Regions from separate parts of the Cupriavidus sp. 291-E7 genome, predicted to be linked through region 2. Evidence: predicted binding sites of a transcription regulator. Region 2 holds the regulator's gene; each other region holds the start of a gene.
The links. The regulator sigma-54, encoded in region 2, starts transcription at its own class of promoters, with help from an activator protein. The targets are predictions, from matches to a motif close to TGGCANGNAANCTGCTTT.

Region 1 (4,153 bases), on a different contig from region 2:
CGGTCTTGTGCTTCTTGCTTGTGTTGGGGGACGGCCTGGGCGCGTGCGAGCAGGGAGTGTAAGAGATTTATGCGCCTGCCGCCGGGCCCTGAGGCCATCAGGGCTTTTGGGGTCGCGGCGGCTTCAACATCGCGGCGGCTGGCTCACGCAGGCGCGCGCGTCCCGCTGGCCGGGGGCCTGGCTCCGGGAATCGTTCCGCCTGTTGAGTGCCGAGATGGAAATCACGGGTCAGCTGTCCTTGTTGCCTTCTGTCTGCCTGCCGGCCAGCAGCATGCGCTTGGCGATGCCACGCAGGATATTCACTTCCTCGCGTTCGAGTCCGGCTCTGGCAAACATCCGCCGCAGTCGCGGCATCAGCTTGCGTGGATTGTCCGGATCGAGAAATCCGATGGCCACCAGCCCCGACTGGAAGTGGCCGAACATCGATTCGACCTGTTCCGCCGTGGCGGGCTCACCAGAATAGCCGATATTCGGCGCGCCGTCCGGCACCGCGCCCGCCGCCTCCTGCTCCTCCAGCAGCGCCAGGCGCATCTCGTAGGCAATGAGCTGCACCGCCTGCGCCAGGTTCAGGGACGCATACGCCGGGTTGGCGGGAATGTGCGTCACGGCCGAGCAGCGCAGCACCGCATCGTTGGGCAGGCCATAGCGCTCGTTGCCGAACACGAAGGCGATGACCGCCGCGTCGTCGGCCGCCAGCACGGCACGTCCCCGGCTGGCCGCGGCGCGCGGCAGCAGGCGCGGCGGGCCGAATTCACGCTGGCGCGCGGTCATCGCCACCGTAAAGGCCGTGCCAGTCAATGCGCTTTCGATATCGTCGACGATGCGGGCACCCGCCAGCACGTCGTCGGCACCGCTGGCCATCGCCACGGCGTCCGGGTGCGTCAGCACGTCCGGCTCGCGCGGCGTCACCAGCACCAGGCTGCCGGGCACATCGCCAAAACCCATCGTCTTCATCGCGCGGGCGACGGAACCTACGTTACCTGGGTGGCTGGTTTCCACCAGCACCACGCGCACGCGGGAAAAAATGCCGGGCAAGCCACCGGGGCCAGCATCCGCGGGGGTCTGCCCCGCCTCGAAATTCAGTGCTTCAGTCATTTGGGATGCCCCGCTACGACGTTTGCCGCGCGCGACTCGTGCAGCGGGCCGGGTTCCTATACAATGCAGCCTTCCAATTGCGGCGCGGCGCCCAGAAAAGGCGACGCACCCTCGTTCTTCTACAATCCGTTGTGCTGTTCGGCCGATGCCGGACTATCCGCGCGCCTTCCGGCCATGACCACCAGGTCTGGCAGAAGCTGCCCCGCAGGACAGTTCGCCGGCCCCTGGAGAGATTCATGCATCCGATGCTAAATATCGCCGTCAAGGCGGCCCGCAAGGCGGGTTCCATCATCAACCGCGCGTCGATCGACGTCGACCTGGTACGCGTTTCGCGCAAACAGCACAACGATTTCGTGACCGAAGTCGATCGCGCTGCCGAAGCAGCCATCATCGAGGTCATCCGCACCGCCTACCCCGAGCACGCCATTCTAGCGGAAGAGTCCGGCCAGTCCTGGGCCGAGGGCGACGACCAGCACGAATTCACCTGGGTGATCGATCCGCTGGACGGCACCACCAACTTCATCCACGGCTTTCCGCAGTACGCAGTGTCGATCGGCCTGCTGCACAAGGGCGTGCCTTCCCAGGCCGTGGTCTACGATCCCACGCGCGACGAACTGTTCACCGCCAGCAAGGGCGCCGGCGCCTTCCTGAACAACCGCCGCATCCGCGTCACGCGCCGCGACAAGCTGGCAGACTGCCTGATCGGCACGGGCTTCCCGTTCCGCGATCTGGAAGGCGTGGACGAATACCTGGAGATGTTCGCGCTGATGACGCGCAGCTGCGCGGGCCTGCGCCGCCCGGGCGCTGCCGCGCTGGACCTGGCCTATGTGGCCTGCGGCCGCCTGGACGGTTTCTTCGAGCGCGGCCTGAAGCCGTGGGACATGGCCGCCGGCATGCTGCTGATCACCGAAGCGGGTGGTCTGGTGGGCAACTACAACGGCGAATCGCGCCAGATGGAACAGGGCGAGGTGCTGGCCGGTAATCCGAAGGTCTTCGCACAGATGGTTCGACTGCTGGCGCCGTTCTCGCTGGACAACATCAAGCCGGCACTCAAGGCACTGAAGGCAATCGAGGAATAACTCGCGCGGCAGCCTAGCTGCTGGTATCGAGTACGCACGAAAGGGGCAGGTACATGGCGGTGATGCCGCCGGTTCCGCCCCGCACCGTGCAGTCCCAACTGCCGTCCGCCAGGCGGCCCACGGTCAGGCGCGTGCCCTTGACCATCGTATGCACGTCGCCGTCGAGCGTGACGACGATGCTGCCTGACCCGTCCGCGTTGAACACGAAGGTATTGGCGGTAGTGGTAAGCGACGACTTCACGTATCCCAACGAATCGGCGGGATTCGGAAATACGCGCACGCCGGCGTTCAGGCGTTCCTCCACGGGAATCTTGTAGGCCGATGCTTCCCAGAAAGCCCGGCCGATCTGCGCCTTCGCAACAAAAACCTGATAGGTGGGAATGGCGATCGCGGCAAGAATGCCCACGATCGCCACCACGATCATCAGCTCGATCAGCGTGAATCCGCGGTGTGGCGCGGGCCTCCAGGCCACGCCCCACACCGGAATCACGCTGACGGCCCTCCCCGGCCATCTTCCCGCCCTTGCTTTTTTCATTTGCGACCTGTCCTGTTACCGGCCTCTTCGTGCCGCTACGCACGGTTATATCCAAGGATCATGCCAGGCCCGATCGCCCCCATATCTGACACTTTTTGTCGGAAACATCTGGTTACAGACGGCTGTGGCTGACAAATATGCAGCGGCGCTCCGGGGCAACTGACAAATCTCGTCGATTTCGCGCCTGCCCGCTCAAAATGCGGCGTTGCTTGCCGATTACAGCGCAACGTCCAAAGTTATTCTTGCGTTACATGCCGCCGCACGCGGCCTGGCTCCCCGCTCCCGCGTCCCTGCAATTTTTGAGATTCCACCCCAAGACATCCCAGTCGCCCCCAGCTAGATTTGCTGACTGCACATAACTGCTGGAGATCGCATGGAAGCACCCGGACCTCAAATATGCTGGCGCCTCCCCGCGCGGGGCCCTTCACACCACGGCTCCTGTCCGTTCCAGCGCTCAAAGTGCGGCGCACCGGACGGGAAGCCAGCAGTGCATCGCGGAATCGGATGAAAATCCGGTCCGGCAGCGGACCACTGGATGGGCAGGCAGTAAAATGCCGCTTTGCGCCGCGGCCCGCTTGAGGCCAGTCACGTCGGCAAGTCACCGACCACTCGCCACGCCCGCGGCAATCGATACACCGGCGGCCCCTTTCACCGGGCCGCCCGAGAGGAATGCATGTCCGCAGAAGCCTTTTCCAACCAAGCCGAATCCACGCGACCGGACGCACCCGTAGCCGCAGGTGAGATCCAGGAGGCCCGCGACGATACCGTGTCCGCCGAAGCCCTGGCCGCCGCCGAAGGCACGCGCCCGCGCAGCGGCAAAGCCGACAAGTCGGACAAGGCCGAGAAATCCGAAAAGCACACGCCCATGATGCTGCAGTATTTGCGGCTAAAGGCGGACCATCCGGACACCCTGCTGTTCTACCGGATGGGCGACTTCTACGAACTGTTCCACGATGACGCGGAAAAGGCAGCCCGCCTGCTCGACATCACGCTGACGTCGCGCGGCCAGTCCGGCGGCGTGCCGATCCGCATGGCCGGTATCCCGTTCCATTCGGTGGACCAGTATCTGGCGCGCCTGGTCAAGCTCGGCGAATCCGTGGCGATCTGCGAACAGATCGGCGATCCGGCCACGAGCAAGGGGCCGGTCGAACGCAAGGTCGTGCGCATCGTCACGCCGGGCACGTTGACCGATGCGGCGCTGCTGCCCGACAAGGTCGACAGCTACCTGATGGCCGTGCACCAGCAGACCACACGCCGCGGCATCAGCAAGACCGGCATGGCGTGGCTGAACCTGGCTAGCGGAGAACTGCGTCTGATGGAATGCGACGCGGCGCAGCTTTCGCGCGAACTGGAACGCATCCGGCCAGCGGAACTGCTCTATGCGGACGGCATGGACCTGCCGGCGCCGACCTGCGCCCGCACGCGCCTGCCCGAGTGGCACTTC
Region 2 (4,153 bases):
AGCTGCGTACCGACCCCGAGGGCTACCAGTATGCGATCGCCACTTCCAAGCCGGGCCGCCAGGCCTACATCCGGCAGAAGCGTGATGGCGTGGACGAGTACATCGATGGATGGGGCGACCGCATCGAGTACGACGGCAAGTCCGAGGTCAACAAGCTGATTGGCCATGCGCGCGCGGCGCGCGTGTCCGGTGCCGGCGCGAAGATCATCGACGAGATCCGCGGCGCGGTCATTACGTACGACAGCCGCAACGAGTACTACACCGCCGCCGGCGGCGACAACAACACGACCGCCGGCAATCCGTCGGGCCGCGTGCGCGCGGTGTTGTCGCCGCGCTCCGACGCCAGCGCCCCGGCTGCTGGCGGCGCGGCGCTTGACCTGCGGCCGTCCACCACGCCCGCCAAGCCTTAACGAATTACCAGCCAGTCCCTGATGAACGATACCGCCACGCTCGCCGCTTCCGCCTCGTCTACCGCATCGGCCGTCCGCACCGACAGCAGCACGCTGGTCGTGCGTCACCTGAAGAAGCGCTACGGCACACGCACGGTGGTCAAGGACGTATCACTCGATGTGAAGAGCGGCGAGGTGGTGGGCCTGCTGGGTCCGAATGGCGCGGGCAAGACCACGTCTTTCTACATGATCGTTGGCCTGGTGGCGCTGGACGAAGGCGACATCGTGCTCGACGACAAGCACATCAGCGGGCTGGCCATCCACGAACGCGCCCGCATGGGGCTGTCCTACCTGCCGCAGGAGGCATCGGTCTTCCGCAAGCTCAACGTGGAAGAGAACATCCGCGCGGTGCTGGAGCTGCAGATCGACAACGGCAAGCCGCTGAGCAAGGCCGAGATCGACCGCCGGCTCGATTCGCTGCTCGACGACCTGCAAATTGCCCACCTGCGCAACAACCCGGCGCTGTCGCTGTCGGGCGGTGAGCGCCGCCGCGTGGAAATCGCGCGCGCGCTGGCGTCGTCGCCGCGCTTCATCCTGCTCGACGAACCGTTTGCCGGCGTCGACCCGATTGCGGTGGGCGAGATCCAGCGCATCGTGAGCTTCCTGAAGGCGCGCAATATCGGCGTGCTGATCACCGACCACAACGTGCGTGAGACGCTGGGCATCTGCGACCACGCATACATCATCAGCGAAGGCACGGTGCTGGCCGCCGGCCAGCCCGAGGAAATCATCGCCAACGAGTCCGTGCGACGCGTCTACCTGGGCGAAAACTTCCGCATGTAAAGCCGCGGACGGCCGCCCTCGGGCGGTCAGCCGCGCACATCAGGCAGGTCATTTTTACCGCACCTGCACTCGGCTTTTCCAAAGCCGTTTCCGATCAAGAAGCCGTAGCGATAGGTTGTAGCAAATTCCGTTCCAACAACGGAAAGATGCGCATAGAATAGGTCGCATGAAACCTTCGCTTCAGCTCCGCCTCTCCCAGCATCTGGCACTCACTCCACAACTACAGCAGTCGATTCGGCTGCTGCAGCTTTCCACGCTCGAACTGCAGCAGGAAGTGGAGCAGGCGCTGACGGAAAACCCGCTGCTCGAACGCGAAAACGACTGGATCGAAAGCCCGCTGCGCGTGGCGGCGGACGGCTCGGTGAACCTGCAAAGCGCACCGGCGCCCGCCCCTGCCGAACCGCAGGCCAACGGCGACGACCGTCAGGAACATGCCGCGGGTGGCGAGGAAGAGGGTTTCAGCGATTCCGGCAGTGAAGACTATGGCAACGACTGGAGCCTCGACGACTTCGCGCGCCGCCCACAGGGCGACGAAGACGAGAAGACGCCGATGCAGTTGCGCGATGCCGATCCCACGCTGCGCGAATACCTGATGGAACAGCTGACGCCGCTTAAGATTTCCGCGCGCGACAAGGGCCTGGCCATCTTCCTGATCGAATCGCTCGACGACGATGGCTACCTGAGTGCGTCACTCGAGGAAATCTGCACGGAACTGCCCGAGGAACTGGAGTTCGAAATCGAGGAAGTGCAGGCGATGCTGACGTTGCTGCAAAGCTTCGATCCTCCGGGCGTGGGCGCGCGCAATGCCTCGGAATGCCTGAGCCTGCAATTGAAGCGCCTGAAGCATCCGCAGCGCGAGCTGGCCTTGTCCATCGTCAACCATCACCTTGAGTTGCTGGCCGTCAGGGATTACACGCGCCTAAAGAAAGCGCTGCAAGTTGACGAAATCGCATTAAAGGCCGCGCATGAACTGATCCGTTCGCTGGCACCGTATCCAGGGCATGCGTACAGCCGCCCGGAAGCGGACTTCGTGGTGCCGGACGTGTTCGTGCGCAAGAGCGGCAGCGGCTGGATTGCACAGCTGAATCCCGACGTGATGCCACGCCTGCGTATCAACGACATGTACGCGCAGATCCTGCGCGGTGCGAAGGGAGAAGCAGGTGCCGCGGGACTGCAGCAGAAACTGCAGGAAGCCCGGTGGCTTATCAAGAACATTCAGCAGCGATTCGATACGATCCTGCGTGTGGCGCAGGCAATTGTTGAGCGTCAGAAGAACTTTTTTTCGCACGGGGAAATAGCAATGCGCCCCTTGGTTTTGCGGGAAATAGCCGATACACTCGGTTTACATGAGTCGACCATTTCCCGGGTGACCACGAACAAATACATGGCCACGCCAATGGGTACTTTCGAGTTGAAGTACTTCTTTGGTAGCCACGTCTCCACGGAGACTGGCGGCGCGGCCTCATCCACGGCGATCCGCGCGCTGATCAAGCAACTGATAGGAGCCGAAGAACCCAGGAATCCTCTTTCCGACAGCCGCATCGCCGAATTGCTGGGCGAACAGGGCTTTGTGGTCGCACGCCGCACGGTGGCCAAATACCGCGAAGCGCTGAAAATCCCCGCAGTCAATCTCCGCAAGTCTTTGTAGCCGAGCCGCAACCGCCTGCCTGGTGCGGCTCTTTCAGAAGGAGAAGCGCTATGAACTTCAAGATCAGTGGACACCACCTCGACATCACGCCACCGCTGCGTGAGTATGTGGAAACGAAACTGGAGCGAATTGTCAGGCATTTCGATCAGGTCATTGGCGTGAGCGTGCTGCTATCTGTCGACAACCACAAGGAAAAGGACCGGCGTCAGTACGCGGAAATCAATCTACATCTCAAGGGCAAGGACATCTTCGTCGAAGCGCATCACGAAGACCTGTATGCGGCAATCGACTGTCTCGTCGACAAGCTCGACCGGCAGGTGATCCGCTACAAGGACCGCGTGCAAGGGCATGACCGGGAAGCGGTCAAGTACCAGATGGCCGAAGCCCAACTACAGCAACAATAGGCTGGCAAACCCTGAACTGCCCCTGGAAGAGGACCTCAGCGTCCCCCGAGAGGACTAATAGGAAGAGAGCAAAGCCGCGCATCTGCGCGGCTTTTTTGATGGGCGCGTAACGTCATTGGCCTGAATTTCTCCGTTACCTTGACGCCACGGAGGCGACCAATTGATGCGCCGGGGGTGTTCGCATCTTGCGCGGCTCGGTGTATGCTGCGTCATACAACAATGACAGGCAGAACGGTCCCGGTGAACCGAATCGCATGCCGCATGACGGAAGATCATGCGGGCGCGGCGGCAATATCCGGGTGGGCAAACCGGCCGGCCAGTTCGCGGCACCACCCGCGAAGCCGGCGCCGCAGCGCACAAGCGCGCTGTGGCCCTGCTCTATAATGGCCGGACGCTCCAATGCGGGCGTTCATAGCACTCGATATCCTGAATTGCCCCCATCGCGGCGGGACGGCGTCTGTTCGCCGTATCGCCAACCTGACTTCTCGTGCATCGCCCATGAATCGTTTGGCCAAATTGCTGCCACCCGGCAACATCCATCTCGACGTCACCGTCACCAGCAAGAAGCGGGTCTTCGAGCAAGCCGGGCTCCTGTTCGAGAACAATCATGGCGTAGCCCGAGCCACTGTCACGGACAATCTTTTCGCACGCGAATCGCTCGGCTCTACCGGCCTGGGCGCCGGCGTGGCCATTCCGCACGGCCGTATCAAGGGACTAAAGCAGCCGCTGGGCGGCTTCATGCGCCTGGCGGAGCCAATTCCGTTCGAATCACCGGACGGCAAGCCGGTCTCGCTGCTCATCTTCCTGCTGGTGCCCGAACAGGCCACGCAGCAGCACCTCGAGATCCTTTCGGAAATCGCGCAACTGCT
Region 3 (4,153 bases), on a different contig from region 2:
CCCCGACCACGCCATGCCGATGGCCACACCGGCTGCCGCGATCAGTGCCGCGAACGTGGTGGTCTGAATGCCGAAGTAGCCCAGGATGCCGATCACCAGCACCACGTTCAGCGTGACAGTGACGATCGATCCGACATAGCGCAGCAGGGTGGGGTCCACGCTCTGCTTGGCCAGCGAATTCTGCACCAGTCGCACGACAAAATGGATCAGCCAGCGGCCGACGACCCAGAAGGCCAGGGCGGCCAGGATCTTGACGCCGAATATGGCGGCGTAGCCGTAGACGATGTCGCGGAGGCTGGCAAGCGAGGTGGTATCCATGAACATGCTCCTGTGATTTACGGGCACGAAAAACCAGGGACAGCAAAACCGTTAAGCGCTGTCGATAATGTCAGGACCACAAGGCACGCCTGTGTCGGCGTTTACGGGAATGGCAAGGGCATTATTGGGCGCCCGCTTACGAAAGTTCAAGTCAATCTTTTGCGAGCGCCAAGTAAGAACGGCCGGGCATTTGCCCGGCCGTCATCGGCTACAAAGCGTTGAAAATCCGTTGTTTACCAGTTGGTTTCACGCTCCGGCGTGGCCGAGATGCGGTGCAGCGTCAGGTCGGCGCCATTGAATTCTTCTTCGGGGTCCAGGCGGATACCCACCAGCTTTTTCAGGGCGCCGTAGACCACTGTGCCACCCACCAGGGCGACGACGATGCCCATCAGCGTGCCCGCGATCTGGGCAACCAGCGACACGCCACCCATGCCGCCCAGCAGGCGGCTGCCAAAGATGCCGGCGGCAATGCCACCCCAGGCGCCGCACAGCCCGTGCAGCGGCCAGACGCCCAGCACGTCATCGATGTGCCACTTGTTCTGGGCCAGCGTAAACAGATGGACGAACAGCACGCCCGCCACGGCGCCGGTAACCAGTGCGCCCAGCGGATGCATGATGTCCGAGCCCGCGCATACCGCGACCAGTCCGGCCAGCGGGCCGTTGTACGAAAAGCCGGGGTCGTTGCGGCCGGCGGCCCACGCCGCCAGCGTGCCGCCAACCATCGCCATGAGCGAGTTGATGGCCACCAGGCCGCTGATCTTGTCGATGGTCTGCGCGCTCATCACGTTGAAACCGAACCAGCCCACCGCCAGTACCCAGGCACCCAGGGCCAGGAACGGGATGTTCGACGGAGGGTGGGCGCTGATTCTGCCATCCTTCTGGTAGCGGCCACGGCGCGCGCCCAGCAGCAGCACGGCGGGCAGGGCGATCCAGCCGCCCACCGCGTGAACCACCACCGAACCGGCAAAGTCATGGAACGGTGCGCCGGCCACCGACGCCAGCCAGTCCTGCACGCCAAGGCGGTTGTTCCAGACGATGCCTTCGAAGAACGGATAGACAAAGCCCACCAGCACGAATGTCGCAATCAACTGAGGATTGAACCGCGAACGCTCGGCAATGCCGCCCGAAATAATCGCCGGAATCGCCGCGGCGAACGTGGCCAGGAAGAAGAACTTGACGAGTTCATGGCCGTTCTTTTCCGCCAGTGTCTCCGCGCCGGAGAAGAATTGCACACCGTAGGCGATCGTATAGCCGATGAAGAAGTAGGCCAGCGTCGAAACCGCAAAATCGACCAGGATCTTTACGAGTGCGTTGACCTGGTTCTTCTTCCGGACCGTGCCGAGTTCCAGAAAGGCGAACCCGGCGTGCATCGCCAGCACCATGATTGCGCCCAGCAGGATGAACAATGCATCCGTGCCTGTCTTCAGGTTGTCCATCGTTACCTCATGCTCAAAATGGGAGCACGAGTAAGCAATTTGCGTTCCAGAATTGGGCGTAAAACGGGGAGCGCGGCGCCAAATCAGGGCGCGCCGCACTTTGCTGGCGTTTGTGCTCCGCAGCGCGAAGATTGCCGATGCCCGGATTCGGGGCGTCAATGCGCCAAAACGACGCATTCGATGACATGCGAAAGACCTGAAATGGTGCGTTTAAAATTTACGCACCAAAATCGAGCGCCACCCTTGTCTCCGACTGGTCTGAAAAAGCAGTCGGAAATTGCGCATTCCGGTGATCAATCGGCAACTTCCTGCCTGGTGCATAAAGTGCGCCGTCCGATACGTCCTGTTTCAGAAAAGTGATCTCCCGATTCGGGAAATAAAGGGGTAAAACACCCGCTAAGTCTTGTCAGAGAACGATTTCCGGCAGTTTCCGTTGCATTGGTGCCACTGGGGATTGCTCAAGGCTCAAAGGGCAGATTAGACTGCGCCGATCGGACTTTTGCCACTTGGCAAAAGTCCGGTGACGACGACCAAACAAGGGAAATCAGCCATGAATAAAGGTGAACTGGTATCGGCCATCGCCGCGGAAGCAGAACTCAGCAACGCCGCCGCCGAGCGCGCGCTGAACGCTGCGCTGGACAGTATCAAGAAGGCAGTGGCCAAGGGTGACTCCGTCACGCTGGTGGGTTTTGGCAGCTTCAGCTCGGGCAAGCGCGCCGCCCGTACCGGTCGCAATCCGCGTACCGGCGAAACGATCAAGATCCCGGCCGCCAAGACGGTGAAGTTCTCCGCCGGCCAGGGCTTCAAGGACGCCGTGAACAAGAAGAAGTAAGCGCATCGCGTCCGCGGAGTAAAGAAAGCGGCCTGCGGGGCCGCTTTTTTGTTTGTGCGGCTGGTTCTTTCCATTTCCGCCCGTACGACAGAAATCGCAGATCCGATATGCCATTGCACGGCGCACCGGGTTACACTGCCCGCGCCTCAGGCTCGAATTCTGGATTTTCTGCGATGAATGATCTGTCCCACCAGCTGTCCATGACCGTGCTGATGACGCCGGACATGGCCAATTTTTCCGGTAACGTCCACGGCGGCACCATCCTCAAATACCTGGATATGGTGGCTTATGCGTGTGCAAGCCGCTATGCCGGCCGCTACGTCGTCACGTTGTCGGTCGACCAGGTGGTGTTCCGTCAGCCGATTCACGTCGGCGAACTCGTGACGTTCCTGGCCGCTGTGAATTTCACGGGCCGCAGTTCGATGGAAATCGGCATCAAGGTGGTGACCGAGAACATTCGCAGCAAGGTCGTGCGCCATACCAACAGCTGCTATTTCACGATGGTGGCCGTGGACGATAACGGCACGCCGGCCGAAGTGCCGCCGCTGCAGCCGCGCGACGAAGTGGAGCGCCAGCGCTTTGAAGCGGCCAAGCAGCGCCGCGCCCTGCGCCAGGAAATGGAACGCCGCCACGACGAGATCAAAGGGGCGGCAACCGAATGACGCCCACGTCGTTGCGTACTGTCTCGATCTGGGGCGCCGCGTGCGGTTTGGCCGCGCTGATGGCCACCGCTCAAGCAGAAGAAATCGGCAGCGTTTCCACCAATTTCCGCGTGACCGGATCGGACAAGGTCGTGATCGAAGCCTATGACGATCCGGCAGTGGAAGGTGTGACCTGTTACGTGTCGCGCGCGCGCACCGGTGGCATCAAGGGCACGCTGGGCATGGCCGAGGATCCGCCCGAGGCATCGATTGCATGCCGCCAGGTCGGCAACATTGCGTTCAAGGGACCGGTGAAGCAGCAGGAGGATGTGTTCTCCGAGCGGATGTCGGTCCTGTTCAAGACGCTGCACGTGGTGCGCGCCGTGGACCGCAAGCGCAATACGCTGGTCTACCTGACCTATTCCGACCGCATTGTCAGCGGCAGCCCGCAGAACGCCGTGACGGCCGTTCCGGTGCCGGCGGCCACGCCGATTCCGGTGAAGTAGACGCCGATACCCCGATACCCCGATACCCCGATGGTTCGCGCTCCTCTCCCACACGGCGGCAGAGGGGCGCGAAAACATCGAATCACTCGAACAGCTTTCTCAGGTTCGACTTCAGTATCTTCCCGTTCGGGTTTCGCGGCAGCATGTCGTCCCGCACGATGATCCGCACCGGTACCTTGAACGCCGCCAGCTGCTGGCGCACGAAATCCTGCAGCTCGGCCTCGGTAGCCCGCGCGCCCGGTTTCAGGCTGACAACGGCACCGGGTTCCTCGCCGAGCGTGCGGTGCGGAATGCCGACCACGGCCGCGTCCATGATGGCCGGGTGCGCGTACAGCGCGCTTTCCACCTCGATGCAGTAGATGTTCTCGCCGCCGCGAATCAGCATGTCTTTCATGCGGTCGACGATGTAAAGAAAGCCAT

Region 1: AC3FLX_RS22110 (pilin) is a predicted target of sigma-54. The motif match lies at 2,758-2,775, and genes of this name have one in related genera.
Region 3: AC3FLX_RS29395 (ammonium transporter) is a predicted target of sigma-54. The motif match lies at 1,786-1,803, and genes of this name have one in related genera.

The regions. Positions count from the first base shown of each region.
Region 1 is NZ_JBYOJV010000013.1:76,390-80,542, forward strand. It holds gene AC3FLX_RS22100 (RNA methyltransferase) at 229-1,095, opposite strand; gene AC3FLX_RS22105 (inositol monophosphatase family protein) at 1,332-2,174, shown strand; gene AC3FLX_RS22110 (pilin) at 2,188-2,709, opposite strand; gene mutS (DNA mismatch repair protein MutS) at 3,575-4,153, shown strand, end outside.
Region 2 is NZ_JBYOJV010000005.1:339,010-343,162, reverse strand. It holds gene lptA (lipopolysaccharide transport periplasmic protein LptA) at 1-410, shown strand, start outside; gene lptB (LPS export ABC transporter ATP-binding protein) at 432-1,232, shown strand; gene AC3FLX_RS12040 (RNA polymerase factor sigma-54) at 1,399-2,880, shown strand; gene hpf (ribosome hibernation-promoting factor, HPF/YfiA family) at 2,931-3,284, shown strand; gene ptsN (PTS IIA-like nitrogen regulatory protein PtsN) at 3,783-4,153, shown strand, end outside.
Region 3 is NZ_JBYOJV010000025.1:14,238-18,390, forward strand. It holds gene AC3FLX_RS29390 (mechanosensitive ion channel family protein) at 1-318, opposite strand, end outside; gene AC3FLX_RS29395 (ammonium transporter) at 552-1,754, opposite strand; gene AC3FLX_RS29400 (HU family DNA-binding protein) at 2,305-2,586, shown strand; gene AC3FLX_RS29405 (acyl-CoA thioesterase) at 2,760-3,248, shown strand; gene AC3FLX_RS29410 (CreA family protein) at 3,308-3,733, shown strand; gene AC3FLX_RS29415 (class I adenylate-forming enzyme family protein) at 3,816-4,153, opposite strand, start outside.